DNA from 3 places in the Geobacillus sp. FSL W8-1251 genome. Region 1 is predicted to be linked to each of the others. Evidence: a T-box and tRNA genes for the amino acid it is inferred to sense, from the RefSeq annotation. Region 1 holds a T-box; the other regions hold tRNA genes.
What was found. A T-box is a leader RNA that pairs with one kind of tRNA and senses whether it is charged. The one in region 1 lies ahead of thrS (threonine--tRNA ligase), so its partner is inferred to be a tRNA-Thr.

Region 1 (10,447 bases):
CGCCGCGGATTACATCGCCGAAAAGCTTGGCGCGCAAATGCGGGAAACGATTGAGCTGCCGCGCGGCATGCGCCCGATTGAAGTGAAAAAGGCGCACGCGCTGTAATTCCATAACAACGGAAGCAAAAGGAGCGTAAACAGGACGCTCCTTTTTTTACGCTTTCGGCGGGTGCCATGGCGGCCAAAATCATGGTATGATGGTGAAAAAAAGAACGATTAGGGAGACGTGGCTATGAGCATGTGGAAAAAGTTGAAGTATGCGTTGACGAACCATTGCGAAACGCGGGAAAACCATGAGGACGCCGAGCTCCGGAGCCATTACTACAAAGCGGCCCACCGCGCTGTCATCGACGCGGTGAAAGAGCTGCTCGCTTCGCTGCCTGACGCCGAGCTGCTTTCCGTTTCCGAAGAGCGCGGCGAGCTTTGCGCCCAAACGCGGCGCGGCCCCAAGCTGTTTATCGTCGCCACCGTCATTTCCGTCCGCCCGTTTGAAACGGCGGTGGACTTTTCGGTGACGACCGAGACAAAGTTCTTGCCGTTTGATTTTGGCCGCAGCCGGGCGGTCATCCTTGAGTTATACCGGAAGCTTGACGGCCGCCTGCCGTATATCGGTTCTGGCCTCAATAGCTGACTATGGCTTGTCTGCCATCTGCCATTCCGGTATGATAGAAGATAAGAAGAGGAACGGAGTGGATGTTATGCGATGTCCGTCATGCCATCACCAAGGCACGCGCGTGCTTGACTCGCGCCCGGCCGAAGAAGGCCGCTCGATTCGCCGCCGGCGCGAGTGCGAACAATGCCACTATCGATTTACGACGTTTGAGCGGGTCGAGGAACCGCCGCTGATTGTCGTCAAAAAAGAAGGGACGCGCGAGGAGTTCAGCCGGGAAAAAATTTTGCGCGGTTTGATCAAAGCGTGTGAAAAACGGCCGGTGGCGCTTGAGCAATTGGAAAAAGTGACGCAGGAAATCGAGCGCGAGCTGCGCAGCCAAGGCGTATCGGAAGTAAAAAGCGAAACGATCGGCGAAATGGTCATGGAGCGGCTGTCGCGCATCGATGAGGTGGCCTATGTCCGCTTCGCTTCCGTCTATCGGCAGTTTAAAGATATCAACGTATTTATCGAAGAGCTAAAAGAGCTGATTAAAAAAGGACAACGGTAAAAGGGCTCGAGCGGGAATGCGGCAGGCCCTTTTTTCAGCTTATTTTTCGGCCGGGAAGGCGAGAGGTGGATGGAAACGAATATGGCAGAATGGAAGGTCGGAGCGATGCCACACCATTGGAAAGAGTTGTTGGCCGTTGATCGGTATATGGTGCAAAGCCGCACTGCGCTGCACGATGCGGACCGAAAAGTGTTGACTATGCTGTATCAGCCGCTGATCGGCCATCGTGCGCTCGCCTTATATATGACGCTTTGGGGGGAGCTCGAGCTGCTTGGCGGCCGGGAAGCGACCCACCATCGGCTTATGGCGCTCATGCAGTGCGGTCTGCCGGACATTTACAGCGAGCGGCTGAAGCTCGAAGGCATCGGGCTGCTGAATACGTACGTCCACGCCCCCGAGGCGGAAGAGCCGAAGCAGTTTGTGTATGAGCTGCGCCCGCCGCTGGCGCCGGATCAATTTTTCCGCGACGAAATGCTCGGCGTCTTTTTGTACCGGCAAGTCGGCCGTCATATGTTTGCCCAGCTGAATGACTGTTTTGCCTGCCCGGTTGTGGATGAGACAAAGTTCACCCGGGTGACGCGCGCGTTTTCGGACGTATTTTCGTCCGTTCATGCTGAACAAATCGTCGCGGGATTCAATGAAGAGGCCGGGCGCGAGCTCGAGCCGCCGGATGGAAAAGTGCACATGGGGCGGGACGAGGCGTCGTATGCGCTCGATGATGGCGTGTTTGATTTTGAGCTTTTTTTTGCTGGCTTGTCGAAACAGATGGTGCCGCGCCGGGCCGTAACCGCGAAAGTGAAAGAAGCGATCAAAAAGTTGGCATTTTTGTACGGCATCCCGCCGCTGGAAATGCAAAAAATTGTCCTCGGCGTCATCGATCCGGCATACGAGATTGACATTGACGCCCTGCGCCGGGCGGCCCGGGAGTGGTATGAGATCGAGCACGGCGGCGCCGCCCCGCGCCTTGTCGAACGGGTGCAGCCGCTCGCTTACCGGACGATGGAATACATCGAGCCACGCACAAAAGAGGAGGCGTTGATGAAGCAGCTCGAGACGATCTCCCCGCGCCAGCTTCTGAAGGAAATTTCCGGGGGAGCGGAGCCGTCGCTCGCCGATTTGCAATTGATCGAAGATATTATGTTTCAACAGCAGCTTCTTCCGGGCGTCGTCAATGTGCTGATTTATTACGTCATGCTGCGGACGAATATGAAACTATCGAAAAAATATGTCGAGAAAATCGCCAGCCATTGGGCGCGCAAAAAGGTGCGCACCGTCAAAGAGGCGATGGAGCTGGCTAAAGAGGAAGCAAAGACGTACCAAAACTGGGCGAATGAAAAAGAAAAAGGGACGCGGACAGTGCGCAAAGTCGTGCGCACTGAAATCGTCCCCGACTGGCTGAACATGGATTACAGCCAACCGGATGATGACGACTTTGATGTGGAACAGGCGCGCAAAGAGCTCGAGGAACGGCTGAAAAAATACCGTGATGGATCGTAGGTGTAAAGGCGATGGAACGAGTAAATCAACTGTTGCAGCGGCTGTTCGGAAACGAAGGGTTCCGGCGGCGCTATGAACAAATGCGGCGCTATATTTTGACGCATCCGGACGTGCAGCCGTTTTTGCAGGCGCACGAGCAGCAGCTGTCGCGCGATGCGGTGGACCGAAGTTTAATGAAGCTGTACGAATTTATCGAGCAACATGGCCATTGCCGCCAGTGCCCAGGGCTCGAGCAATGCCCAAATATGTTGCCGGGGTATCATCCGAACTTGGTGGTCGCCGGCGGGCGAATTGACGTTGAATACGACCGCTGCCCGAAAAAAGTGCAAGATGATGAACGGAGAAGGCAGGAAGCGCTCATTCAAAGCATGTTCGTGCCGCGGGAAATTTTGCAAGCTTCGCTGTCGGATGTGGATCTTAGCGACGATGGGCGCATTAAAGCCATCCAGTTTGCAGAGAAGTTCGTGACGGAGTACGAGCCGGGGAAAAAAATGAAAGGATTGTACTTGTACGGGTCGTTCGGCGTCGGCAAAACGTATTTGCTCGGGGCGATCGCCAATGAACTGGCGAAACGGAACATTCCGTCGCTCATCGTCTATGTGCCGGAGCTGTTTCGAGAGCTGAAGCATTCATTGCAAGATCAGACGATGAACGAAAAGCTCGATTATGTGAAAAAAGTGCCGGTGCTCATGCTCGATGACCTTGGAGCGGAGGCGATGTCGAGCTGGGTGCGCGACGATGTGCTCGGCCCAATTTTGCAATACCGGATGTTTGAAAATTTGCCGACCTTTTTCACCTCCAACTTTGATATGAAGCAGCTCGCCCACCATTTGACGTATTCGCAGCGCGGCGAGGAAGAAAAAGTGAAAGCCGCCCGCATTATGGAGCGGATCCGCTCACTCGCGCACCCGGTTGAAATTACCGGGCCAAACCGCCGCGAATGATGGATAAGCGGTCAAACGGCGCGCTTACGGCGTCCCCTGACGCAAGGGGGCGCCGTTTTTCTGCGCTGGGGCGGAAAGGATGCATTCTCCGCCAGCCGCCAAGGAGCGGGGCATCTTGGCGAATGAACCCGTTGCGAATGTCTGTGCGCTCCGTCCGCCGCAGCCGCCGAGCGGCGCATCCCTGTAGGCGGGAAACGTTGGACGTTTTGCGCTTTTTTAGTCTAAACAGCTGATTGTCCCCATATATATAAACCAAGTGTTGATCTCGGAGAAGGGGGGACAGCGGGTGATCGAAATCCATTTTGACAAGGCAAGCGAGGCGGAGAAACTGTTTTGGCTGCTGAATGAACGGAAACGGGATGCCTGTCCGCTGTTTCACGCCGCTTACGACGGAAACAAGATCGTGGCGGTTTACATATACGGCGATGAGAAGCACGTGCTCGAGACGTATATCATACCAGCCATGACTGCATTTGTGCAGTCTGTCCTCGAAGACCGGCTGTTGTTGTCGATCATTTCCGGTGTCTTTTATTTTCGCGACCGCGAGGAACAGCAGCAAATTTTGGCGCTCGCCCATTCGTTTTTGGACGGTGAACGGCGCGATTATCAGAAAGGGGCGGAGTTTGCTGCTTCGCGCATGGCGCTGCTGCGCGAGGCGTGCGCTTCGTTTTTTCGCGACGGGCTGTCCTTCTCGTTTTCGTCGTTTGTCACCTTTCGGCTGAAGCCGTACATCGAGCGGCTTGAACATTATGTCGGGCTCGCGATTGACGAGTACAAATTGGAGCAAGAGTATCAAACTTTCGTGCAAATGCTGCGCGAATGCCTGGTTGGCCGGACGCCGCAATGGCCGCGCCTGTATTTGGTGCACGACCCGCCGCACTTCGTGTTTTACGACCGCCACCGCCGCGAGCTGTCGGCGGCGGAAGTGAAACGGCTGATCGACCGCCATCTCGTCGTCAGCCAGCCGATGTATATCGATTCTTCGGTGCTCGCGCCGCTTGTCTCGCTTGCTCCGGCGGAAATTGAGCTGTATACCGACCACCCGGATGACGGCATGGTGCAGACGCTGCAAAACGTGTTTCAAGAGCGGCTTCGCCTCCGCCGCCGCGCTGATTTTTCCCGCTTGTTTGTCGCCAGCGCCGGAAATGGGGAAGAATCTTGATTTTTCTTTTCGGTTCCGCTATAATATCGTACATAAATAACCGCATAGACAAGCGATGACGAGGATATGGGTGCATTTTTACGGTTTCCAGAGAGGGAAGGCGGCGGCTGGAACCTTCCTAACACGAAAAATGCGCTTACCCCCTCAGAGCTGCGGCAGCGAACGGAGCGCCCAGTAGTTGCCGCCGGTGGCTAGCCGTTATTGTTGTTGAGCCATGGCGTTGTGTTGCCATGGGAAGAAGGGTGGAACCACGACGAAAACTCGTCCCTTTTGAGGGAGGAGTTTTTTTCTTTTTTAATTATGACAAAGGAGTGATTGCCGATGCCAGACATGATTCGCATCACGTTCCCGGACGGAGCGCAAAAGGAGTTTGCGAGCGGGACATCGACCGAAGACATCGCCGCGTCGATCAGTCCGGGGCTGAAGAAAAAAGCGATCGCCGGGAAACTGAACGGCCGGTTCGTCGATTTGCGCACGCCGCTTCATGAGGACGGCGAGCTGGTGATTATCACCCAAAATATGCCAGAGGCGCTTGATATTTTGCGCCATAGCACCGCCCATTTAATGGCGCAGGCGATCAAACGGCTGTATCGCAACGTCAAGCTCGGCGTCGGACCCGTTATTGAAAACGGCTTCTACTATGATATCGATATGGAGCATAAGCTGACGTCGGACGATTTGCCGAAAATTGAGGCGGAAATGCGCAACATTGTCAAAGAAAACTTGGATATCGTCCGCAAAGAAGTGAGCCGTGAAGAAGCTATCCGGCTGTATGAAGAAATCGGCGATGAGTTGAAGCTCGAGTTGATCGCTGATATTCCGGAAGGCGAGACGATTTCCATTTACGAGCAAGGCGAGTTTTTCGACCTTTGCCGCGGCGTGCACGTGCCGTCGACCGGCAAGATCAAAGAATTCAAGCTGCTCAGCATCTCGGGGGCCTACTGGCGCGGTGACAGCAACAACAAAATGCTGCAGCGCATTTACGGGACAGCGTTTTTCAAGAAGGAAGATTTGGAGCGCTATCTGCATCTTCTCGAAGAGGCAAAGGAGCGCGACCACCGCAAATTAGGAAAAGAGCTTGAGCTGTTTGCGACGTCGCAAAAAGTCGGGCAAGGCTTGCCGCTTTGGCTGCCGAAGGGGGCGACGATCCGCCGGATCATTGAACGGTATATCGTCGACAAAGAAATCGAGCTTGGCTATGACCATGTGTATACGCCGGTGCTCGGCAGCGTCGAGCTGTACAAAACGTCAGGACACTGGGACCATTACAAAGAAAACATGTTCCCGCCGATGGAAATGGACAATGAACAGCTTGTGCTGCGTCCGATGAACTGCCCGCACCATATGATGATTTACAAAAGCAAGCTGCACAGCTACCGTGAGCTGCCGATTCGCATCGCCGAACTTGGCACGATGCACCGCTACGAAATGTCCGGAGCGCTTACCGGCTTGCAACGCGTCCGCGGCATGACGCTTAATGACGCCCATATTTTCGTGCGCCCTGACCAAATCAAAGACGAGTTTAAACGTGTCGTCAACTTGATTTTAGAAGTATACAAAGATTTCGGGCTTGACGAGTACTCGTTCCGCTTGTCATACCGCGATCCGCATGACAAAGAAAAATATTACGACGACGATGAAATGTGGGAAAAAGCGCAACGAATGCTGCGCGAAGCGATGGACGAGCTTGGTCTCGACTACTATGAGGCTGAAGGGGAAGCGGCGTTTTACGGGCCGAAGCTCGATGTGCAAGTGCGCACGGCGCTCGGCAAAGACGAAACGCTCTCAACGGTGCAGCTCGACTTCCTCTTGCCGGAACGTTTTGACCTTACGTACATCGGCGAAGACGGGAAGCCGCACCGCCCGGTTGTCATCCACCGCGGCGTCGTCTCGACGATGGAGCGGTTTGTCGCGTTCTTGATCGAAGAATACAAAGGCGCGTTCCCGACATGGCTCGCCCCGGTTCAAGTCAAGGTGATCCCGGTGTCGCCGGAGGCGCACCTCGATTACGCCTATGACGTGCAGCGGACGCTGAAAGAACGCGGCTTCCGCGTTGAAGTCGACGAGCGCGACGAAAAAATCGGCTACAAAATCCGCGAAGCGCAAATGCAAAAAATCCCGTACATGCTCGTTGTCGGCGACAAAGAGGCGGCCGAGCGAGCGGTCAACGTCCGACGCTACGGCGAAAAAGAGAGCCGGACGATGGGGCTTGATGAATTTGCTGCCTTGTTAGCGGAAGACGTGCGGGAAAAACGGGCGAAATAAGGAACGACCTATGGCGGTCCGACGCGTTTCGGACCGCTTTTTTTCGCGCGCAGGCGGAGGCTGGAGCGCATTGTTGCGGTCAACTGAAAATTTTCTCTTGCTAACGAAGTGAGAATCCATTATAATAAAGGACGTTGTGTTTATCAAGAGCCGCTCCTTGACATGCCATCGCCAAGGTGGTATAGTGTATAAAGTGGAATGATTGCTTGTTTGTAACGAAAGCAGAAGCGCCCGCTTCTCACCTGACCGACGCTAAGAAGGCTGTTGGCAGGTTGTTACGGTTCGCCAACTTTTTGTCCGAACGTCGTGCGCGGGTGCTTTGTGCATCCGCGCTTTTTCGTTGAGAGCGGGCTCTGCCGGCAAACAAGCCAGTTGGAAAAAACCTTGGAGGTGGCTCATTATTAGCAAAGATTTCATTATCAACGAGCAAATTCGTGCCCGGGAAGTGCGCTTGATCGATCAAAACGGCGACCAACTTGGCATCAAGTCGAAGCAGGAAGCGCTCGAAATTGCGGCGAGACGCAACTTGGACCTCGTGCTTGTGGCGCCGAACGCCAAACCGCCTGTTTGCCGCATCATGGATTACGGGAAATTCCGCTTCGAGCAGCAGAAGAAAGAAAAAGAAGCGCGCAAAAAGCAAAAGGTCATCAATGTGAAAGAAGTGCGCCTCAGCCCAACGATCGAGGAGCATGACTTCAACACGAAACTGCGCAACGCGCGCAAGTTTTTGGAAAAAGGCGATAAAGTGAAAGCGACGATCCGCTTCAAAGGACGGGCGATCACCCATAAAGAAATCGGACAGCGCGTCCTTGACCGCTTATCGGAAGCGTGTGCCGACATCGCGGTCGTCGAAACGGCGCCGAAAATGGACGGGCGCAACATGTTTCTCGTGCTCGCACCGAAAAACGACAACAAGTAAGGAGGAAACTGTGATGCCAAAAATGAAAACTCACCGCGGCTCGGCGAAACGGTTCAAAAAGACGGCGAGCGGCAAATTGAAACGCGGCCATGCGTATACGAGCCACTTGTTTGCCAATAAAACGAAAAAACAAAAGCGTCATCTCCGCAAAGCGACGCTTGTCTCGCCTGGCGATTTCAAACGCATTCGCCAAATGCTCGACAACTTGAAATAACGACCGACTATAGGAGGGAACGATTATGCCACGCGTAAAAGGTGGACCAGTGACGCGCAGACGTCGCAAAAAAGTATTGAAGCTTGCGAAAGGCTATTTCGGCGCGAAACACGCGTTATATAGAGTTGCGAACCAGCAAGTGATGAAATCGCTCATGTATGCGTATCGCGACCGCCGTCAACGGAAGCGCGATTTCCGCAAACTGTGGATTGTCCGCATCAACGCGGCGGCTCGCCAAAATGGCTTGTCCTACAGCCGTTTGATGCACGGCTTGAAGCTGGCCGGCGTGGAAGTGAACCGGAAAATGCTCGCCGACTTGGCGGTGAACGATCAAGCCGCGTTCGCCCAACTCGCCGACTTGGCGAAAGCGAATTTGAATAAATAACAACGATGGCCATCCTTGATCAGGATGGCCATTTTCTTATCAAGGAAAGGGATCGATATGGTACAATACGGAATAGCGATCAATCTTCTTGCCTTTTTTATGATGGGGCTCGACAAACAAAAAGCGAAACGCCGCCGCTTTCGCACCGCTGAGCGGACGCTTTGGCTGCTGGCGTTTGCGGGCGGGGCCATCGGTGCGGCAGCTGGAATGTACACGTTTCGCCATAAAACGCGCCATCGGGCTTTTGGCTATGGCTTGCCGCTGTTGGCAGCGGTGGAGCTGTTTCTCTATTGGCGATGGATGAGGTAGAAAGGGGAGGAAAGAATGAATTGGCCTTTGCTTTACGATATGCAGCGCATGTTGGATCGGCGCATTGAAACGGAGCATGGCTTGATGGAGGAAGATTTGTTTGCCCGCAAGCAGCTCGCCTTTCTTGTGGAGCTGGGTGAACTCGCGAATGAGACGCGTTGCTTTAAATTTTGGAGCATCAAACCGCCCGCGCCAGCCGAGCGAGTGCTTGAGGAATATGTGGACGGCTTGCATTTTTTATTGTCGCTCGGGCTGGAGTGCGGCTTGTTTTATGAAGAAAACGAAGCTCCGTCGGCGGGACGGCCGCTTGTCGAGCAGTTTCTTGCCGTGTTTCGCGCCGCCGAGCGGTTCGGGGAGACGAGAGCGCGAGGGGAATATGATGCGCTGTTTGCGGAGTATTGGCGGCTTGGCGTGGCGCTCGGTTTTTCTTCCGATGACATCGAGGCGGCGTATCGGCGGAAAAATGAAGTGAACCACAAGCGGCAAAACGAGCGCTATTGATCTTTTTTTGGATGGCGAATGATTCATTTTGCCAATCGTCAGCCTTTTCAAGTATAATAAAAAAGTGGACAAAACCGGAAAGGAGTGCCAAGATGGCGAAGTTGGACGAAACGTTGACGATGCTGAAAGCGCTGACCGATGCGAAAGGCGTCCCGGGCAATGAGCGGGAAGCGCGCGATGTGATGAAGACATACATAGCTCCGTATGCGGATGAAGTGACAACGGATGGCCTCGGCAGCTTGATTGCCAAAAAAGAAGGGAAATCGGGCGGGCCGAAAGTGATGATCGCCGGCCATTTGGATGAAGTCGGCTTTATGGTGACGCAAATCGACGACAAAGGCTTCATCCGCTTCCAAACGCTTGGCGGATGGTGGAGCCAAGTGATGCTCGCCCAGCGCGTGACGATCGTGACGAAAAAAGGCGACGTCACCGGCGTCATCGGTTCGAAGCCGCCGCACATTCTGCCGCCGGAGGCGCGCAAAAAACCGGTGGAAATCAAAGATATGTTCATCGACATCGGCGCGACAAGCCGCGAGGAAGCGATGGAGTGGGGCGTCCGCCCGGGCGATATGATCGTGCCGTATTTTGAATTTACGGTATTGAACAATGAAAAAATGCTGCTCGCGAAAGCATGGGACAACCGGATCGGCTGTGCGGTCGCCATCGATGTGCTCAAGCAGCTGAAAGGCGTCGACCATCCAAACACGGTATACGGCGTCGGCACGGTGCAGGAAGAAGTCGGCTTGCGCGGCGCGCGCACGGCCGCCCAATTCATTCAGCCGGATATCGCCTTTGCGGTGGATGTCGGCATTGCCGGCGATACACCGGGCGTGTCGGAAAAAGAAGCGATGGGCAAACTCGGCGCCGGCCCGCACATCGTCCTGTACGACGCGACGATGGTGTCGCACCGCGGCTTGCGCGAATTCGTCATCGAAGTGGCGGAAGAGCTGAACATTCCGTACCGTTTTGATGCCATGCCGGGCGGCGGTACAGATGCGGGAGCGATTCATTTAACGGGCATCGGCGTTCCGTCGCTCACGATCGCCATCCCGACGCGCTACATCCACTCGCACGCCGCCATTTTGCATCGC
Region 2 (10,447 bases), 900 kb from region 1:
AACGTGCCGCCGAAGCTGCGGGATGACCGTTGGTCATCGGTAGGGGAGCGTTCTAAGGGCGTTGAAGCCAGACCGGAAGGACTGGTGGAGCGCTTAGAAGTGAGAATGCCGGTATGAGTAGCGAAAACAGAGGTGAGAATCCTCTGCGCCGAAAGCCTAAGGGTTCCTGAGGAAGGTTCGTCCGCTCAGGGTTAGTCGGGACCTAAGCCGAGGCCGAAAGGCGTAGGTGATGGACAACAGGTTGAGATTCCTGTACCACCTCCTTCCCGTTTGAGCGATGGGGGGACGCAGGAGGATAGGGCGAGCAGGCGGCTGGAAGAGCCTGTCCAAGCCGCAAGGCTGATCCGTAGGCAAATCCGCGGATTGTAAGGCCAAGCGGTGATGGCGACGGAGTCATCCGGAAGTCCCCGATTTCACACTGCCAAGAAAAGCCTCTAGCGAGGGAAGAGGTGCCCGTACCGCAAACCGACACAGGTAGGCGAGGAGAGAATCCTAAGGCGCGCGGGAGAACTCTCGTTAAGGAACTCGGCAAAATGACCCCGTAACTTCGGGAGAAGGGGTGCTCGTTTGGGTGAAGAGCCCGAACGAGCCGCAGTGAAAAGGCCCAAGCGACTGTTTATCAAAAACACAGGTCTCTGCGAAGCCGAAAGGCGACGTATAGGGGCTGACACCTGCCCGGTGCTGGAAGGTTAAGGGGAGCGCTTAGCGGAAGCGAAGGTGCGAACCGAAGCCCCAGTAAACGGCGGCCGTAACTATAACGGTCCTAAGGTAGCGAAATTCCTTGTCGGGTAAGTTCCGACCCGCACGAAAGGTGTAACGACTTGGGCGCTGTCTCAACGAGAGACCCGGTGAAATTATACTACCTGTGAAGATGCAGGTTACCCGCGACAGGACGGAAAGACCCCGTGGAGCTTTACTGCAGCCTGATATGGAATTTTGGTATCGCTTGTACAGGATAGGTGGGAGCCTGGGAAGCCGGAGCGCCAGCTTCGGTGGAGGCGGCGGTGGGATACCACCCTGGCGGTATTGAAGTTCTAACCCGCACCCCTTAGCGGGGTGGGAGACAGTGTCAGGCGGGCAGTTTGACTGGGGCGGTCGCCTCCCAAAAGGTAACGGAGGCGCCCAAAGGTTCCCTCAGAATGGTTGGAAATCATTCGGAGAGTGCAAAGGCACAAGGGAGCTTGACTGCGAGACGGACAGGTCGAGCAGGGACGAAAGTCGGGCTTAGTGATCCGGTGGTTCCGCATGGAAGGGCCATCGCTCAACGGATAAAAGCTACCCCGGGGATAACAGGCTGATCTCCCCCAAGAGTCCACATCGACGGGGAGGTTTGGCACCTCGATGTCGGCTCATCGCATCCTGGGGCTGTAGTCGGTCCCAAGGGTTGGGCTGTTCGCCCATTAAAGCGGTACGCGAGCTGGGTTCAGAACGTCGTGAGACAGTTCGGTCCCTATCCGTCGCGGGCGCAGGAAATTTGAGAGGAGCTGTCCTTAGTACGAGAGGACCGGGATGGACGCACCGCTGGTGTACCAGTTGTCCCGCCAGGGGCACCGCTGGGTAGCTATGTGCGGACGGGATAAGCGCTGAAAGCATCTAAGCGTGAAGCCCCCCTCAAGATGAGATTTCCCACCGCGTCAGGCGGGTAAGATCCCTCGAAGATGACGAGGTCGATAGGTCCGAGGTGGAAGCGTGGCGACACGTGGAGCTGACGGATACTAATCGATCGAGGGCTTAACCTAACAAGAAAAGTGGAGGCCGCCTGCTTATCGGCGAGGCGCGCTGGAGGGCCTGCGAGCGGGCTTAGCCCGCCGCAGCAGGACCGAAGCGTCGCGAGCCGATGGCGGCCGGAACTAGACAGCGAAAAGCGCAGGCGAGCGGCGGCGAGCCGGAGCTAGACAATGAAAAGTGAAAGCGCCCCGGCTTCTTCCTGAAACGGTTATCTAGTTTTGAAGGAATGAACTTCCTGTTGACAAATAAAGCAAGGTGGATATAATAATTATTGTCTAAAGCAAATCGATCATCCATTGCCTAGTGGTGATAGCGGAGGGGAAACACCCGTTCCCATCCCGAACACGGAAGTTAAGCCCTCCAGCGCCGATGGTAGTTGGGGCCAGCGCCCCTGCAAGAGTAGGTCGCTGCTAGGCAATGTTATTCACTTCGCAATAGCTCAGCGACGAGCTTTAGCATCGTTGAATTTACTTTGAGTTGTCCCGATGTATCTGACTCCTTATGAATTGGCTGGCAGAGGAAGAGGCAACAAGCACATTGAGAAGATGTGCATGACATATAGTTTATTCATCATTCCGCAATAGCTCAGCGGTAGAGCAACCGGCTGTTAACCGGTAGGTCGTAGGTTCGAATCCTACTTGCGGAGCCATTTTTATGCTTCCATAGCTCAGTAGGTAGAGCACTTCCATGGTAAGGAAGAGGTCACCGGTTCGAGCCCGGTTGGAAGCTCCATTTCTCACTGGCCCGTTGGTCAAGTGGTTAAGACACCGCCCTTTCACGGCGGTAACACGGGTTCGAATCCCGTACGGGTCACTTTCGTTCAAATCAACCGCCCTTCGAAGGGCGGTTGATTTGAAAATGTATAGCCACATGGCAACAGTGACATAATAATTACCGGATATCGAATCGTTTCACAGCGTTGGGCTATAGCCAAGCGGTAAGGCAACGGACTTTGACTCCGTGATGCGCTGGTTCGAATCCAGCTAGCCCAGCCATTATTTTTTGTACATAAAATTTACATGCTATGGGTCATTAGTTCAGCAACGAGCGTTACATCATCGAGTTGGCTTCGAGTTGCCCCGACGCATCTGACATCTTCGAATATGCTAGTAGAGGAAGGGGCATCGTTGTCTCGGAGTGTTATTGAACCCATGAGCCATTAGCTCAGTAGGTAGAGCAACGAGCGTTGCATCATCGAGTTGGCTACGAGTTGTCCCGACGCATCTGACATCTTCGAATAAGCTTGTAGAGGAAGGGGCATCGTTCACTGTGAGTGTATACCTAACCATGAGCCATTAGCTCAGTAGGTAGAGCATCTGACTTTTAATCAGAGGGTCGGAGGTTCGAGTCCTCCATGGCTCACCATAGCGCGGAAGTAGTTCAGTGGTAGAACACCACCTTGCCAAGGTGGGGGTCGCGGGTTCGAGTCCCGTCTTCCGCTTGGGCGGGGCCTTAGCTCAGCTGGGAGAGCGCCTGCTTTGCACGCAGGAGGTCATCGGTTCGATCCCGATAGGCTCCATCAAGAGCAGACTGCTTGACAACCACAAGCAGTCTGCTCTTTTTTGTTATATCGGTATAAATATTCAAAATTTTGTCAAGTTGAGTCATCCCCTTTCTTTCCTCTACAATAAAGACGTAACGAAAGGAGTGGGAGACAGCATGAAGCCAATTTCAATTATCGGGGTTCCGATGGATTTAGGGCAGACACGCCGCGGCGTTGATATGGGGCCGAGCGCAATGCGTTATGCAGGCATCATCGAACGTCTGGAACGTCTTCATTACGATATTGAAGATTTGGGAGATATTCCAATTGGGAAAGCAGAGCGGTTGCACGAGCAAGGAGATTCACGGTTGCGCAATTTGAAAGCGGTTGCGGATGCGAATGAGAAACTCGCGGCGGCGGTTGACCAAGTCGTTCAGCGGGGGCGCTTCCCACTTGTGCTGGGCGGCGACCATAGCATCGCCATTGGCACGCTTGCCGGGGTGGCGAAACATTATGAGCGGCTTGGAGTGATCTGGTATGACGCGCACGGCGACGTCAACACCGAGGAAACGTCGCCGTCTGGAAACATTCATGGCATGCCGCTGGCGGCGAGCCTCGGGTTTGGCCATCCGGCGCTGACGCAAATCGGCGGATACAGCCCCAAAATCAAGCCGGAACATGTCGTGTTGATCGGCGTCCGTTCCCTTGATGAAGGGGAGAAGAAGTTTATTCGCGAAAAAGGAATCAAAATTTACACGATGCATGAGGTTGATCGGCTCGGAATGACAAGGGTGATGGAAGAAACGATCACCTATTTAAAAGAACGAACGGATGGCGTTCATTTGTCGCTTGACTTGGATGGCCTTGACCCAAGCGACGCACCAGGAGTCGGAACGCCTGTCATTGGAGGATTGACATACCGCGAAAGCCATTTGGCGATGGAGATGCTGGCCGAAGCACAAATCATCACTTCAGCGGAATTTGTCGAAGTGAACCCGATCTTGGATGAGCGGAACAAAACAGCATCAGTGGCTGTAGCGCTGATGGGGTCGTTGTTTGGTGAAAAACTCATTTAATGCATGTGAGCAAAGAGGGTTGGTTGCGGGATTTACGGATATGATGATGATTCACGAGTGTTGATTATCCAAAATTAGACATACGCCTTCCATAAATTTGGGCATACTCAAACAAAGCAGCGGCCATCCCGGATTTCCAATCGAGAGGAAGCTGCCCAGAGAAAAAACGGCGAACAAACGAAATGAAGGAAAGAGAGACGTTCGTCCGTTTTTTGGTTTGATCATACAGCCATCGCAGCAACACATACGCGATGAACGCCGCAAACAGTTGGTTGTATACCGCATTTTCCGTCGTGCCAAACAAGGTCGGGACATTCAGATATTGCTTCACCCAACGGAAAAAGATCTCAACAGTCCAACGTTGTTGGTACATGTCGGCAATGGTTTCCGCAGACGCATGGAAGAGGTTCGTCACGACCCGAATGTCGCGGCCATTCGCATCTCGAAAGATCACTACCCGGTGACGCTTGGTGGAGCGGTATTGTTTCGTTCCCAACTGGCACGTGAAGTCGGCTTGAACCGATGAAGATGCGCTCGGAAGGCGGTTCAAGCTTTTTTTCTGATGAAGTTCGATGTTGTCCTTCATCCGAATGACAAAGAGCTGATGCTGCTCCACAAATCGATCGAGGCGTTCGATTTTGAAATACGCCCGGTCTTCCACGAGCACTTGTTGAGCGTTCGTCAACTGTTCTCCCACCGGGCCATCATGACGCAGTCCGATGGTTTCCACCACGTCTGCCGGCAACGAGGATTCCGGCGAATACGCGACGTGCAGCTTCACTCCGGCGCGTTCGCCGTGATACGGAGCCCATGGGAGGCGGTTTTTCCCGACCGTGACGGTCGTCGAATCCACCACCCGAAGCGGTTTGGGAAACCGAAGCGAACGGCGGGTTTGGCGGTTGCACTTGGAAATGATCAACGCCAACAAGCGTTTCATGATGTCATAGGGAACTTCTTTCGCTTTCTTGGATACTGTGGAATAATGGAATCGCGGCAATCCATACAGAGGCCCCACATCGGCTCCGTGGCGAAAGCTTTTCCATTGATGCATGGCGGCCAGCAGGAAGAAGTGAATCAACTCGCGCAACGTAAAGGTTCGAGACGAATCACGATACCCAACCGCTTCGGCAATCAGTTGAATCTCTTCATCCGAAACAAGTTTTTGCATCAAATTCGGGAGTGTGGTATGCTTGTTCATAGAGAGCACCTCCTGGGTTTGTTTGTGTTGCTACTCACATTCTACAGGAAAGGTGCTCTTTTTTCTATACCCTTTGGATTTTATTGGATAATCAACACGCCTGATGATGATTTGTTCCCGCTGTTTGTGAAAGAGGGGCTGCCATTTGTTTGGTGTCTCCTCTTTTTCAGTTGTATGATACAATAAATATGTTGCATGAAACTTTTCTTGATCGAGCGCCGTAATATACAGTAAGCCGTGAGGCGGGGGTATTGTATTTTATGGATCTATTTATTAAAAAGAGAATTAAGGCGATCCAAAAAGGGGATCAAAACGCATACGCGGATCTTGTCGATTTGTATAAGGACAAGATTTACCGCCTTTGCTATCGAATGTTGGGCAATCGGCATGAGGCGGAAGATGCGGCGCAGGAGGCGTTCATCCGCGCCTACATCCATATTGATACGTACAATCCTGAAATGAAGTTTTCCACTTGGCTGTACCGGATCGCGACGAACTTGACGATCGATAAATTGCGGAAACGGAAGCCGGACGTGTATTTAGATGAAGAGGTCGGAGGCACGGACGGGTTGACGATGCAGGCTCAGCTTCCTTCCCTCGAAACATCCCCGGAGGAGGCAGTGGAAAGCCTGGAGCTGCAAGAGACGGTGCAGCGAGCGATTGAGCAGTTGCCGGAAAAATACCGGAGCGTGATCGTGTTGAAATATATGGAAGATTTGTCGTTGCAAGAAATCAGCGAGATTTTAGGGTTGCCGGTCGGCACGGTGAAAACGCGGCTGCATCGCGGCCGCGAAGCGTTGCGCAGGCAATTGGGTCATTTATAAGAGGGTGGGAGACTATGGAATGTCCGAAAGAAATCGTGTTGCTCATGCACAGCTATTTTGATGGAGATCTCCAGCCAGAAGGAGAGCAGCAGCTGAAAGAACATTTGCGTTCGTGCGCTGCGTGCGCTGCCCATTTTCACGAGCTGAAAAAGACGGTTGCTTTCCTCCAATATGCCGCCCACGTTGCGCCGCCGTCGTCGTTTGCAGCCAAGGTTATGGAGGCGATGCCGAAAGAGAGAAAGACCGCGCGGCTGCGCCGCTTCCTGCATCGCCACCCGCTGCTTACGGCTGCCTCGTTGTTTTTAGCGCTCACTTTCGGCAGCTTAGCTTCTTCATGGGGGGAAAGAGGCGCGTTTTCCGTCTCAGCTGATGAACATGTCATCATCCGCGATCATACTGTCATCGTGCCGAAAGGAGAAACGGTCAAAGGGGATATTGTCGTCCGCAATGGCTCGATTCGGATTGAAGGAACGGTTGATGGGGACGTGACTGTGATCCATGGAAAGAAATATATGGCGTCCGCCGGGCAAGTGACAGGGGAAGTGGAGGAAATTAATCAAGTGTTTGAATGGATTTGGTATAATATTAAAGAAAGGTTCAATCGTGCGCTCCAATCGATTGAATGATGGCAGCCATCGTTCGATGGCTTTTTCCGTGGCCATCAACAGATTGGAATTAGAGATAAAGGAAGTGTGAAGATGTCCTTCGGAGAGCTCCCCATCGTGTCATATTTGTTAAAAGTGGTTGATATCCTTGTCGTTTGGTATGTGATTTACAAGTTGATCATGATGATTCGCGGGACGAAGGCCATTCAGCTGTTAAAAGGCATTTTTTTAATTATTTTGGTTCGTTTCGTGAGCAATTACCTCGGATTGACGACGTTGCAATGGCTGATGGATCAGGCGATCATTTGGGGATTTCTCGCGATCATCATCATTTTCCAACCAGAATTGCGGCGCGCCCTGGAGCAGCTCGGCCGCGGACGGCTGTTCACCCGCAATACGGTCAATGAAGATGAAGAGCGGATGCGAATGGTGGAAGCCATTGTCAAAGCGACCGAGTATATGGCGAAGCGACGCATCGGCGCGCTGATTTCCATTGAGCGGGAAACCGGAATGAACGATTATATCGAAACCGGCATTATGTTAAACGCTCATGTGTCGTCGGAACTGCTCATTAATATTTTCATTCCGAACACGCCGCTTCATGACGGGGCGGTCATTATTCAAAAAAACCAAATCGCTGCGGCGGCCTGTTATTTACCATTATCGGAAAGTCCGTTTATTTCGAAAGAGCTCGGAACACGCCATCGGGCGGCGCTCGGCATCAGCGAAGTGACGGACAGCGTCACCGTCGTCGTGTCGGAAGAGACGGGAGCAGTATCGTTGACGAAAAACGGCGAGCTGCACCGCGATTTAACGATCGATGAGTTTCGGGAGCTGTTGACCGGCGAACTTGCTCCAGCGACGAAGGCGCCCGCTTCTTCCCGTTGGCAATGGAGGGGGAAGAAACATGGATAAGTTGATGGACCATCCTTGGTTTATTCGCGTTGTCTCCTTATTGCTGGCGATTATGCTGTATATGTCAGCCAATGTCGGGGCGAAAACCGGTGAAACGCGCAACACGTTTGGCCAGGAAGATACGGAAACGTTGATCGATATTCCGGTGGTCGCTTACTATGATGAAGACAACTTGGTCGTATCTGGCGTCCCGAAATACGTGAACGTTACGCTCCAAGGGCCGGCCAGCATTGTCAAACCGACGGCTCTGCAGCGAAATTTCGAGGTGTATGTCGATTTAACGGAATTGCCGTTAGGGACATACACGGTGCCGATCAAATACAGGGACATCTCTGACAAGTTGAAAGTGACGATTCAGCCTTCCTCGGCCAAAGTGACGATTCGTGAAAAAGTGTCGAAACGGTTTCCTGTCGGTGTTGAATTTTTCAATCGAAACAAAATGCCGGATGGCTATTCCGTTGGAGAACCGACTGTGAAACCAGATGCCGTGACGATTACCGGGGCGAAGGAACTAATCGACGAGATTGCGTTTGTCAAAGCCATCGTCGACTTAGATGGGGCGACGGAAACGCTGACGAGAGAAGCGCGCGTTCGGGTGTACGATCGACGGGGAAATGAGTTGGATATTGAGCCAGAGCCATCGTCGGTGGAAGTAACCGTGCCGGTGAAAAGCCCGAGCAAGACGGTGCCGGTTCAAGTGCGAACAACTGGGGAGTTGCCGGATGGTGTGCATCTTGTCAGCATCACGCCGGAGCCGGATCGAGTGACGATTTATGGACCGAAGGAAGTGTTGAACCATATTGACAAGCTGGAAGGATTGACCGTTGATTTGGACGATATTACGGATGATGCGACGGTAGAACTTGACGCTCCGCTCCCTGATGGCGCAAAAAGCGTCAACCCAGACAAAATCAAGGTCCATATTGATGTGGAAAAAGACGTCACGCAAACGTGGAAAGACGTGCCGATCGCTGTCGTCGGCTTGCCGGATTCATACAAAGCTGAATTTGTCAAACCGCTTGAAGGCAAAATTACGGTCCGCCTTGTCGGTCCGCCCGATGTCGTCCGCGGGTTGACAAAAGACGATATTCGTTTGTATGTCGATGTCGGTGGACTTGACACCGGCGAACATCAAGTTCCCATTCAATGGAACCACCCTAAACAAGTCCAATGGCAACCGTCGGCGGAAACGGCGATGGTCCATATTCGCGACAAAGCAACTGCACAATAAACTGCATAGTAAGGAGAGAGTGAACGAATGGGCAAATATTTTGGCACTGATGGTGTACGAGGAGTCGCAAATCGTGAATTGACGCCAGAGTTGGCGTTTCAAATCGGCCGCTGCGGCGGATACGTGCTGACCAAAAGCGCTGAGCGCCCGAAAGTACTGATCGGGCGCGACACCCGCATTTCCGGCCATATGTTGGAAGGCGCCCTTGTCGCCGGGCTTTTGTCGATCGGGGCGGAAGTGATGCGCCTTGGTGTCATTTCCACGCCAGGCGTCGCCTATTTGACGAAGGCGCTTGGAGCGCAGGCCGGCATTATGATTTCCGCCTCCCACAACCCGGTGCAAGATAACGGCATTAAATTTTTCGGTCCGGACGGGTTCAAGCTGTCGGATGAGCAGGAAGCGGAAATTGAGGCGCTGATCGACAGCGCGGAGGATATGCTGCCGCGGCCGATCGGGGCTGGGCTTGGGCAAGTAAACGACTATTTCGAAGGCGGGCAAAAGTACTTGCAGTATTTAAAACAAACGATTGATGAAGAAGATTTTTCCGGGATGAAAATCGCCCTCGACTGCGCGCACGGGGCGACGTCATCGCTTGCGACGTACTTATTTGCCGATTTGGATGCGGATGTCGTGACAATGGGGGCTTCGCCCAATGGGCTCAACATTAACGAAGGGGTCGGGTCCACCCATCCGGAAGCGCTCGCCGCATTTGTCAAAGAAAAAGGAGCGGATGTCGGGCTCGCCTTTGACGGCGACGGCGACCGTCTCATTGCCGTCGATGAGAACGGCAACATCGTCGATGGCGACCAAATTATGTACATTTGCGCCAAATATTTAAAAGAAACCGGCCGCCTCAAGCACCAAACCGTCGTCTCAACCGTCATGAGCAACCTTGGGTTTTACAAGGCGCTTGAGGCGCAGGGAATCAAAAGTGTACAAACGGCCGTTGGCGACCGCTATGTCGTCGAGGAAATGAAGAAGAACGGCTATAATCTCGGCGGCGAGCAGTCCGGACACATCATTTTCCTTGACTACAACACGACGGGGGACGGAATGTTGACGGCGCTCCAGCTTGTCAACATCATGAAAATCAAAGGCAAGCCGCTTTCCGAATTGGCGGGGGAAATGAAAAAATACCCGCAGCTGCTTGTGAACGTCCGGGTAAAAGATAAAGAAAAAGCGATGGAAAATGAGCAAGTGAAAAAAGTGATCCAGGAAGTGGAGGCAGAGATGAACGGCAACGGCCGCGTTCTTGTCCGCCCATCGGGGACTGAGCCGCTTGTGCGCATTATGGCGGAGGCCCCGACCGAAGAAGCGTGCCGCGCCTACGTGGAGCGGATCGCGGATGTCGTTCGCCGTGAAATGGGAGTGGAATAACCGACCGCTT
Region 3 (10,447 bases), 2.3 Mb from region 1:
CGGGTTACCGAACCCAGTCAAACTCCGAATGCCAACGACTTATGCCCGGGAGTCAGACTGCGAGTGATAAGATCCGTGGTCGAGAGGGAAACAGCCCAGATCGCCAGCTAAGGCCCCAAAGTGCACGTTCAGTGGAAAAGGATGTGGAGTTGCAAAGACAACCAGGATGTTGGCTTAGAAGCAGCCACCATTTAAAGAGTGCGTAATAGCTCACTGGTCGAGTGACTCTGCGCCGAAAATGTACCGGGGCTAAACGTGCCGCCGAAGCTGCGGGATGACCGTTGGTCATCGGTAGGGGAGCGTTCTAAGGGCGTTGAAGCCAGACCGGAAGGACTGGTGGAGCGCTTAGAAGTGAGAATGCCGGTATGAGTAGCGAAAACAGAGGTGAGAATCCTCTGCGCCGAAAGCCTAAGGGTTCCTGAGGAAGGTTCGTCCGCTCAGGGTTAGTCGGGACCTAAGCCGAGGCCGAAAGGCGTAGGTGATGGACAACAGGTTGAGATTCCTGTACCACCTCCTTCCCGTTTGAGCGATGGGGGGACGCAGGAGGATAGGGCGAGCAGGCGGCTGGAAGAGCCTGTCCAAGCCGCAAGGCTGATCCGTAGGCAAATCCGCGGATTGTAAGGCCAAGCGGTGATGGCGACGGAGTCATCCGGAAGTCCCCGATTTCACACTGCCAAGAAAAGCCTCTAGCGAGGGAAGAGGTGCCCGTACCGCAAACCGACACAGGTAGGCGAGGAGAGAATCCTAAGGCGCGCGGGAGAACTCTCGTTAAGGAACTCGGCAAAATGACCCCGTAACTTCGGGAGAAGGGGTGCTCGTTTGGGTGAAGAGCCCGAACGAGCCGCAGTGAAAAGGCCCAAGCGACTGTTTATCAAAAACACAGGTCTCTGCGAAGCCGAAAGGCGACGTATAGGGGCTGACACCTGCCCGGTGCTGGAAGGTTAAGGGGAGCGCTTAGCGGAAGCGAAGGTGCGAACCGAAGCCCCAGTAAACGGCGGCCGTAACTATAACGGTCCTAAGGTAGCGAAATTCCTTGTCGGGTAAGTTCCGACCCGCACGAAAGGTGTAACGACTTGGGCGCTGTCTCAACGAGAGACCCGGTGAAATTATACTACCTGTGAAGATGCAGGTTACCCGCGACAGGACGGAAAGACCCCGTGGAGCTTTACTGCAGCCTGATATGGAATTTTGGTATCGCTTGTACAGGATAGGTGGGAGCCTGGGAAGCCGGAGCGCCAGCTTCGGTGGAGGCGCCGGTGGGATACCACCCTGGCGGTATTGAAATTCTAACCCGCACCCCTGATCGGGGTGGGAGACAGTGTCAGGCGGGCAGTTTGACTGGGGCGGTCGCCTCCCAAAAGGTAACGGAGGCGCCCAAAGGTTCCCTCAGAATGGTTGGAAATCATTCGGAGAGTGCAAAGGCACAAGGGAGCTTGACTGCGAGACGGACAGGTCGAGCAGGGACGAAAGTCGGGCTTAGTGATCCGGTGGTTCCGCATGGAAGGGCCATCGCTCAACGGATAAAAGCTACCCCGGGGATAACAGGCTGATCTCCCCCAAGAGTCCACATCGACGGGGAGGTTTGGCACCTCGATGTCGGCTCATCGCATCCTGGGGCTGTAGTCGGTCCCAAGGGTTGGGCTGTTCGCCCATTAAAGCGGTACGCGAGCTGGGTTCAGAACGTCGTGAGACAGTTCGGTCCCTATCCGTCGCGGGCGCAGGAAATTTGAGAGGAGCTGTCCTTAGTACGAGAGGACCGGGATGGACGCACCGCTGGTGTACCAGTTGTCCCGCCAGGGGCACCGCTGGGTAGCTATGTGCGGACGGGATAAGCGCTGAAAGCATCTAAGCGTGAAGCCCCCCTCAAGATGAGATTTCCCACCGCGTCAGGCGGGTAAGATCCCTCGAAGATGACGAGGTCGATAGGTCCGAGGTGGAAGCGTGGCGACACGTGGAGCTGACGGATACTAATCGATCGAGGGCTTAACCTAGAAAAGCGGAGGCGCCCCGGCTTCTTCCCGAAACGGTTATCTAGTTTTGAAGGAATGAAAAAAAGTCCTTGACAATAAGCTCAATTCCCTTATAATAATACTTGTCGCCATTGCCTAGTGGTGATAGCGGAGGGGAAACACCCGTTCCCATCCCGAACACGGAAGTTAAGCCCTCCAGCGCCGATGGTAGTTGGGGCCAGCGCCCCTGCAAGAGTAGGTCGCTGCTAGGCAAAGAACGTGGAGTATTAGCTCAGCGGGAGAGCACCACGTTGACAGCGTGGGGGTCACTGGTTCGATCCCAGTATACTCCACCATCATGGGGCGTTAGTTCAGGGGGAGAACGCTTCGCTGGCAGCGAAGAGGTCAGGGGTTCAAATCCCCTACGCTCCATTGTATGCGGTCGTGGCGGAATGGCAGACGCGCTAGGTTGAGGGCCTAGTGGGGGCAACCCCGTGGAGGTTCAAGTCCTCTCGACCGCATCGCTCCAAACAGTTATGGAGGAGTACCCAAGTCTGGCTGAAGGGGTCGGTTTCGAAAACCGATAGGGGTGTCACAGCCCGCGGGGGTTCGAATCCCTCCTCCTCCGCCATAAATATTGACTTAGATCAATTGGTAGAGACGAGCATCTGCATCGTCGAATTTGCTTCGAGTTGTCCCGACGCATCCAGCGTCTTCGAATTGGCTGGGAGAGGAAGGGACACAACAGAAGCCAAGGAGTCACGGTCTACTTCTATCATGCCGACTTAGCTCAATTGGTAGAGACGAGCAGCTGCTTCGTCGAGTCGGCTTCGAGTTGCCTCGACGCATCCTGCTTCCTCGAAACAGCTTGTAGAGGAAGAGGCACAGATCACAACAATAAGCCACCTTCTTGCATTTATTTTATGCCGACTTAGCTCAATTGGTAGAGCAACTGAATCGTAATCAGTAGGTTGCGGGTTCGAGTCCTGCAGTCGGCATCACGATTACGGAGGGGTAGCGAAGTGGCTAAACGCGGCGGACTGTAAATCCGCTCCCTTTGGGTTCGGCGGTTCGAATCCGTCCCCCTCCATTTTTATTTCTTATAAGCGGGCCTATAGCTCAGCTGGTTAGAGCGCACGCCTGATAAGCGTGAGGTCGGTGGTTCAAGTCCACTTAGGCCCATCACTTATGATGGACGACAAGAATGATTCTTGTCGTCTTTTTTGCGTTGTCGCTAAAGGCATAATGTGCTCTACCATCTCCATGGAGAATCCTCTAACTTTCACATGTCAACGAAAGGGTGCCCCCGTTCAGACACCCTCCCTTGGTTTTTACTTGAAAGTGGTTTTAGCAGAGAAACTTCCGCTTCAAACAAAACTAGAAGCCGTTCACGGAACGATAGTCCGTTTGCCTAATGGACGTACTTCCCATAATCAGGGGTAGCGATACGGTCAAAATTACGGGCGAGTTTTGTCAACCCTTCACGCAACTCTTTGCCGGCGACAGGAGCACCGTGTCCGGTGATGGCGACTGACGGAAAGAGTGCGGCTAACTTGCGCACCGACTCGCGGGCGGCGCGCCAATCGATGGTATAATAGCGCGGTGGGCCGCTGATTTCGATTTGTTGGGTCAACACTTTATACAGTGAATCTTGGCGGACGGTGACGAACGCGTCGCCGGCGATTAAAGCGGCGTCGCGCGGCCGAAATAACGAAATGTGGCCTGGCGTGTGCCCCGGTGTGTGGATCCAGCGGAACTCCGGCAAGTGCGGAACGGTGCCGTTCTCTGGCAGCGGATGAACGCGATCGCCCAGTTGAATCGGTTCATTTGGGAAAAACGGTGATATTTTGGCGATGAAGCCGCCCTCGACGGAAGCGTCAGGTTCAGGATAGCTCGCCTTTCCAGTCAAATACGGCAGTTCAGCCGGATGGGCATACACCGGGACATTCCAATGCTTGACAAGCTCAACAATCGCTCCAACGTGGTCAAAATGGCCGTGGGTTAAAACAATGGCTTGCGGGCGACTGCCGCTGCCAAAGCGGTCTTCCACGACTGAAACAATGTCATCGGCTGATCCCGGCATGCCAGCGTCGACTAATACAAACGCGCGGTCGTCCGGGCGGCCGACAAGGCAAATGTTCACGATTTGGATCGTATGGTAGTACAAATCGGGCAGCACGCTGACTCCGAGGCCGCTCGCTGCTGACGTCGCAGGTATGAAACGATAGTCTTCTCCGTAGTGCAGTTGTTCCTCTGCCATGGGAACTCCCTCCTTGCACGAATGGATAGCCCATCGATAGGATTCCTTATCGAGAAGTGGGATATGCAACGCTAGGTTCGAACGGAAAACACCTTCCGCATTTTCCTCTTTGGCCGCTTGCTCGACATGCCCCGCCAAATAATGGTACTATAAAGGAAACCTGAATCCGTGATAAAAACGCGTTCAAACTGCTGAGAAAGCTTGATAAATCAACAAATATCACACTTTTTGCTTTTCACTCAATAAGTGAACATCCGAAACTGGGCTAAACCCTTGATATGATTACGTTTTCCGGTGCTTTTGATGAGCTGCTGTCACGGATTCAGGGGAAAGAAGGAAAGGAGGAAAACAGGATGAGCATTTTGAAAAAAGGATTGGCGTTCGGGCTTGGGCTTGCGATCGCCAGCAAAGAACAAGCGGAAAAATTGATCGATGAGTTGGTCAAAAAAGGAGAGTTGTCGCTTGATGAATCGAAGGAAGTGATCGATCAATGGAAGCAGCAAACCGAAGCGCGGAAAGCGGAAGTACAGCGGCTTGTACGCGAGCAAATCAAGCAGGTGATCGATAAACTCGACTTGGCGACGAAAGAAGACGTGCGGCAGCTCGAGGAGCGAATCCGCCGTCTTGAAGAAAAGGAACAAAGCGGGCAGTAAACCGATGCGGCCTGTCCGCTCGCTTTTTACCGCCTTAGGAGAGATGTCTCGATGATCGGAAAACGGGTGCGCCATATCGGAAGGTACCACGAAATCGCCGCCTCCTTGCTTCGGCACGGATTCGGGATGATCGTCGATGAGCTCGGCTTTTCGTCGTTTCTTGCGTTGCCGCCGCGATGGAGAGCGGAGCAAGGGAAAAAGGAAGGAAAAACGGTTGGGGAGCGGCTCCGCCTTGTGCTCGAGGAGCTCGGCCCGACGTTCGTGAAGCTCGGGCAAATTGCTAGCACACGGCCGGATTTGATTCCCGCTCCGATCATCAGTGAGCTCGAAAAGCTGCAAGACCAAGTTCCGCCGTTTCCGTTTGCCGATGTCCGCCGGATTGTCGAAGCGGAGTTTGGAAGTTCGCTGGAAACACTCTTTCGTTCATTTGAGGAAATGCCGCTCGCTGCCGCTTCGCTTGGACAAGTGCACCGGGCGGTTCTTCCTTCCGGACAGGCCGTGGCGGTGAAAGTGCAGCGCCCGCACATCGCTGCGCGGGTGGAGACGGATCTGGAAATTTTGCAAGATTTGGCCGTGCTGGCGGAACGCCGTCTCGATTGGGCGGCAACTTACCAATTGTCTGAGATTGTCGATGAACTGGCGCGTTCATTACGGCAGGAGCTGGATTATACAGTCGAGGCGCGCCATGCGGAACGGTTTGCACGGCAGTTTGCCGGCGATTCGTCGGTGTATGTCCCGAAGGTGTTTTGGGATTATACGACGAAAACAGTGCTCACGATGGAATATGTCGAAGGGATCAAACTCGGGGAGATCGAGCGGTTGAAAGCGAACGGCCACTCCTTAAAAACGATCGCCGAGCGTTTGGCTGAAGCAACCTTTCAACAAATGTTTGAGCATGGATTTTTTCATGGCGACCCTCATCCTGGCAATGTATTTGTTCTTGACGATGGAACGCTTTCCTTCATTGACTTTGGCTTGATGGGCCGCCTTCGACCTCATGTCAAACATCATCTTTCTTCACTCATCATCGCCTTAATGCGGCAAAACACGGATGGGGTGTTGGGTGCGATTTACGGTTTAGGAATTGTTCCTGACGGAGTCGATGAAGGAAAATTGCGCGATGATATTGACGAGTTGCGGGAGAAATACTACCGCGTCCCGCTCGGTGAGATCAGTCTTGGGGAAGCCGTCGAGGATTTGCTTTCGGTGGCATTTCGCCATGGCATTCGCATCCCAAGCGATTTGACGCTGTTAGGGAAAGCGCTGTTGACGGTCGAAGGGGTCGTGGAGACGCTTGACCCGCAGTTTCGCATCATGGATGTGGCCGAACCGTTTGGGAGAAAGCTGATGAAAGAGCGTCTTCGGCCTGACCGGGTGGCGGAAACGGCGTGGAAACGGATTTTCGACTACGGTGAATGGCTGCTTCGCTTGCCGGACAGCGTAAAGGAATGGACGAAAATGATGCGGCATGGCAAGCTTCGATTGGAAATCACGGCGCCTGATTTGGAAACGCTGCTAAAGAAGCTCGATCAGATTACGAACCGACTGTCCATTAGCATCGTTCTTCTTTCGTGGAGCATCGTCATGGCTGGCATGATGATCGCTTCATCGTTCGGACGGCAGTCGATGCTGCTATGGAAAATTCCTGCTGTTGAAATCGGATTAGGTGTGTCCGCTTTTCTTTTTGGTTGGCTGCTTTACTCGATTTTTCGTTCGGGAAAGTTTTAGCGTTTGTTGCACAATGTTAAAAAGGGCTAAACCATTTTCTGTCTCATAGAAGGATTTTTCTTTCTCGATCGCGAAACAAGTACTGCAAAACCAAAGAGGGAAGGAGGAAACCCGATGCCCATTGTCAACCCAAGCCGGGAAGAAATCGGCGACATTTTGCGCAAGGCGAAGCGGATTGCCGTTGTCGGCTTGTCCAACAATCCCGAGCGCGAGTCGTATATGGTGGCGAAGGCGATGAAAGACGCCGGATACGAAATCATTCCGGTTAATCCGATGATCGAGGAATGGGAAGGCATTCCAGCGGTCGACAAACTGACGGATATCGAAGGACATGTCGATATCGTCGATGTGTTTCGCCGTTCCGAACATTTACCGGAGCTCGCCCGCGAGTTTGTGCAAATCGATGCGGACGTATTTTGGGCGCAACTTGGCGTCATCAATGAAGAAGCATACGCGTTTTTAAAGGAAAAAGGCTATACGGTGATTATGGATCGCTGCATTAAAGTAGAACACGCGCTCACGAAACGCCCGTAACAGGCAAAGCGCGCCATTGACGAAACGGCCATCTTCTCTAAGATGGTCCTTTCGTTTTTCAGGCGCCGTTGTCCGATTTTGTCAAGCGGTGTCAAAAGACAATGGACAGCTGGTCATTTTATGATACAATAAAACAGAAACAGATGTTCTTGTTTTGGCAGAAAGGGGTGGGCTTGTGGCAAAGCAAGCGATACATGACTATAACGAAGATGCCATTCAAGTGTTAGAAGGGCTTGAGGCGGTGAGGAAGCGGCCGGGGATGTACATCGGCAGCACCGACAGCCGCGGGTTGCATCATCTTGTTTATGAAATCGTCGACAACTCGGTCGATGAAGCGTTGGCCGGATATGGAAATTACATTTTGGTGCAAATACATAAAGACAACAGCATCACCGTCCTTGATGAAGGGCGCGGCATGCCGGTCGGGATGCATAAGCTTGGCAAGCCGACGCCGGAAGTCATTTTGACGGTGCTCCATGCCGGGGGCAAGTTCGGCCAGGGCGGCTATAAAACGAGCGGCGGCCTGCACGGAGTCGGGGCGTCGGTTGTCAACGCCTTATCAGAATGGCTGGTCGTCACGATTCATCGCGACGGCTTCATGTACCGGCAGCGGTTTGAGCATGGAGGCAAACCGGTGACGACGCTAGAGAAAATCGGCACAACGAACAAAACCGGAACCATCATTCAATTTAAGCCGGACCCAACGATTTTCAGCACGACGGTCTTCGATTATGAAACATTGAGTGAACGGCTACGCGAATCGGCGTTTTTGCTGAAAGGGTTGAAAATCGAACTCGTTGACGAACGGACCGGCATGCGGGAGGTGTTCCATTACGAAAACGGGATTGAAGCGTTTGTGGCCTATTTGAATGAGGAGAAAGATGTGCTCCACCCGGTTGTGTATTTTGCTGGCGAGCAAAACGGCATTGAAGTCGAGTTTGCGTTCCAGTTTCATGACGGTTATTCGGAAAACGTGCTGTCGTTTGTCAACAACGTGCGCACAAAAGACGGCGGCACGCATGAGGCGGGTGCGAAAACGGCGATGACGCGCGTTTTTAACGAATACGCCCGCCGTGTCGGTTTGCTCAAGGAAAAAGATAAAAATTTGGAAGGAACCGATATTCGCGAAGGATTGTCCGCGGTCGTTTCGGTGCGCATCCCAGAGCACTTGCTTCAGTTTGAAGGGCAGACGAAAGGAAAGCTCGGAACGAGCGAAGCGCGTTCGGCCGTCGATGCGGTGGTGTCCGAGCAGCTCATGTACTTTCTGCAAGAAAACCCGGACGTAAGCGCGATGCTCATTAAGAAAGCGATCCGGGCCTATCAGGCGCGTGAAGCGGCCCGTAAAGCGCGCGAAGAGGCGAGAAGCGGCAAAAAGCGGAAAGGGAAAGAGGCGCTCTTAAGCGGCAAGCTGACGCCGGCGCAAGGGCGCAATCCGCAAAAAAACGAGCTGTATTTGGTCGAAGGCGATTCGGCGGGCGGTTCGGCGAAACAAGGGCGCGACCGCCGCTTCCAGGCGGTCCTTCCGCTGCGCGGGAAAGTCATCAACACGGAAAAGGCGAAGCTTGGCGATATTTTGAAAAACGAGGAAATCAATACGATCATCCACGCCATCGGCGGCGGCGTCGGCGCTGATTTTTCGCTCGATGATGTCAACTACGACAAAGTGATCATTATGACCGACGCCGACACGGACGGCGCCCATATTCAAGTGCTGCTTTTGACGTTTTTTTACCGCTACATGCGTCCGCTCATTGAAGCGGGAAAAGTGTACATCGCCTTGCCGCCGCTTTATAAAATCAGCAAAAAAAGCGGCAAAAAGGAAGTCATCGAATACGCATGGACGGATGAGCAATTGCGGGAAATCACGAAACGAATGGGCCGCGGCTATACGATTCAGCGCTACAAAGGGCTTGGCGAAATGAACGCCGATCAATTGTGGGAAACGACGATGAATCCGGAAACGCGCACGTTGATCCGCGTGCGCATTGAAGATGCGGCTCGCGCCGAGCGGCGGGTGACGACACTGATGGGCGATAAAGTCGAGCCGCGCCGCAAATGGATTGAAACGCATGTTGCCTTTGGGCTTGAGGAAGAGCCAGGGTGGATCGGCTGATGGCGGTGCGAAAAGACGCCGCCATGATTGCGCCGATGTCTTGTAGGAAAGGAGAGGTATGATGGCAGAGCGATTGTTGGAATTGCCGTTAGAAGACGTGCTTGGCGACCGCTTCGGCCGCTACAGCAAATACATCATCCAAGACCGGGCGCTGCCCGATGCGCGCGACGGGCTGAAGCCCGTGCAGCGCCGCATTTTGTATGCGATGTACATCGATGGCAACACGGCCGATAAACCGTTTCGTAAGGCGGCGAAAACGGTTGGGAACGTGATCGGCAATTTTCATCCGCATGGCGACTCGTCAGTGTACGAAGCGATGGTGCGGATGAGCCAAGAGTGGAAGCTGCGCAACGTGCTGATTGAAATGCATGGCAACAACGGCAGCCTCGACGGCGACCCGCCGGCGGCGATGCGCTACACGGAAGCGCGCTTGTCGGCGATCGCCGCTGAGTTATTGCGCGACATTGACAAGCAAACGGTCGCGTTTGTGCCGAACTTTGACGATACGACGGAGGAGCCGACCGTCTTGCCGGCGATGTTTCCGAACTTGTTGGTGAATGGCTCGACCGGGATTTCGGCCGGCTATGCGACCGACATTCCGCCGCATGCGCTCGGCGAGGTGATCGATGCTGTCCTGATGCGGATTGACCGGCCGGATTGCACGGTTGAGGAGCTGATGACCGTCCTTCCCGGCCCTGATTTTCCGACCGGCGGCATCATCCAGGGGAAAGACGGCATCCGCAAGGCGTATGAGACCGGCCGCGGGAAAATCATCATCCGCGCCAAAGCCGCCATCGAGCAGGCGAGAGGCGGGAAAAAGCAGATTGTCATCACGGAGTTGCCGTATGAAGTGAACAAGGCGAATTTGGTGAAAAAAATTGACGAGCTTCGTTTGGACAAAAAGCTCGACGGCATTGCTGACGTCCGCGATGAAACGGACCGGAACGGGCTGTCGATCGTCATCGAGCTGAAAAAAGACGCCGATGCCGAGGCGATCCTTAACTATTTATACAAAAACACCGATTTGCAAGTGCCATACAGCTTCAACATGGTGGCGATCCATGAACGCCGGCCGAAGCTGATGAGCTTGCCGGAGCTGTTGGATGCCTACATCGCCCACCGGAAGGACGTCGTCACGAACCGTTCGCATTTTGAGCTCAAAAAAGCGAACGAGCGGAAGCATATTGTCGACGGGTTGATCAAAGCGCTC

Region 2: it encodes a tRNA-Thr, which carries the amino acid that the T-box ahead of thrS (threonine--tRNA ligase) is inferred to sense. The anticodon was not compared.
Region 3: it encodes a tRNA-Thr, which carries the amino acid that the T-box ahead of thrS (threonine--tRNA ligase) is inferred to sense. The anticodon was not compared.

The regions. Positions count from the first base shown of each region.
Region 1 covers NZ_JBBOUF010000001.1:2,359,194-2,369,640, forward strand. Annotated here, with positions in the region: gene speD (adenosylmethionine decarboxylase) at 1-106, shown strand, start outside; gene NSS88_RS12430 (hypothetical protein) at 233-631, shown strand; gene nrdR (transcriptional regulator NrdR) at 699-1,160, shown strand; gene NSS88_RS12440 (replication initiation and membrane attachment family protein) at 1,266-2,657, shown strand; gene dnaI (primosomal protein DnaI) at 2,669-3,601, shown strand; gene ytxC (putative sporulation protein YtxC) at 3,888-4,763, shown strand; T-box leader at 4,810-5,035, shown strand; gene thrS (threonine--tRNA ligase) at 5,085-7,028, shown strand; ribosomal protein L20 leader region at 7,242-7,373, shown strand; gene infC (translation initiation factor IF-3) at 7,369-7,947, shown strand; gene rpmI (50S ribosomal protein L35) at 7,961-8,161, shown strand; gene rplT (50S ribosomal protein L20) at 8,187-8,546, shown strand; gene NSS88_RS12475 (DUF1294 domain-containing protein) at 8,604-8,855, shown strand; gene NSS88_RS12480 (dUTP diphosphatase) at 8,871-9,356, shown strand; gene NSS88_RS12485 (M42 family metallopeptidase) at 9,449-10,447, shown strand, end outside.
Region 2 covers NZ_JBBOUF010000001.1:1,463,030-1,473,476, reverse strand. Annotated here, with positions in the region: rRNA gene NSS88_RS07715 (23S ribosomal RNA) at 1-1,739, shown strand, start outside; rRNA gene rrf (5S ribosomal RNA) at 2,028-2,144, shown strand; tRNA gene NSS88_RS07705 (tRNA-Asn) at 2,303-2,377, shown strand; tRNA gene NSS88_RS07700 (tRNA-Thr) at 2,385-2,460, shown strand; tRNA gene NSS88_RS07695 (tRNA-Glu) at 2,470-2,541, shown strand; tRNA gene NSS88_RS07690 (tRNA-Gln) at 2,649-2,723, shown strand; tRNA gene NSS88_RS07685 (tRNA-Lys) at 3,018-3,093, shown strand; tRNA gene NSS88_RS07680 (tRNA-Gly) at 3,098-3,169, shown strand; tRNA gene NSS88_RS07675 (tRNA-Ala) at 3,175-3,247, shown strand; gene rocF (arginase) at 3,388-4,287, shown strand; gene NSS88_RS07665 (IS4 family transposase) at 4,352-5,485, opposite strand; gene sigW (RNA polymerase sigma factor SigW) at 5,746-6,309, shown strand; gene rsiW (anti-sigma-W factor RsiW) at 6,324-6,935, shown strand; gene cdaA (diadenylate cyclase CdaA) at 7,008-7,829, shown strand; gene NSS88_RS07645 (CdaR family protein) at 7,822-9,060, shown strand; gene glmM (phosphoglucosamine mutase) at 9,088-10,437, shown strand.
Region 3 covers NZ_JBBOUF010000001.1:75,628-86,074, forward strand. Annotated here, with positions in the region: rRNA gene NSS88_RS00360 (23S ribosomal RNA) at 1-1,991, shown strand, start outside; rRNA gene rrf (5S ribosomal RNA) at 2,105-2,221, shown strand; tRNA gene NSS88_RS00370 (tRNA-Val) at 2,231-2,305, shown strand; tRNA gene NSS88_RS00375 (tRNA-Ala) at 2,310-2,381, shown strand; tRNA gene NSS88_RS00380 (tRNA-Leu) at 2,388-2,470, shown strand; tRNA gene NSS88_RS00385 (tRNA-Ser) at 2,488-2,580, shown strand; tRNA gene NSS88_RS00390 (tRNA-Thr) at 2,875-2,947, shown strand; tRNA gene NSS88_RS00395 (tRNA-Tyr) at 2,958-3,039, shown strand; tRNA gene NSS88_RS00400 (tRNA-Ile) at 3,058-3,131, shown strand; gene NSS88_RS00405 (MBL fold metallo-hydrolase) at 3,361-4,209, opposite strand; gene NSS88_RS00410 (phasin family protein) at 4,563-4,862, shown strand; gene NSS88_RS00415 (ABC1 kinase family protein) at 4,914-6,590, shown strand; gene NSS88_RS00420 (CoA-binding protein) at 6,705-7,124, shown strand; gene parE (DNA topoisomerase IV subunit B) at 7,300-9,237, shown strand; gene parC (DNA topoisomerase IV subunit A) at 9,299-10,447, shown strand, end outside.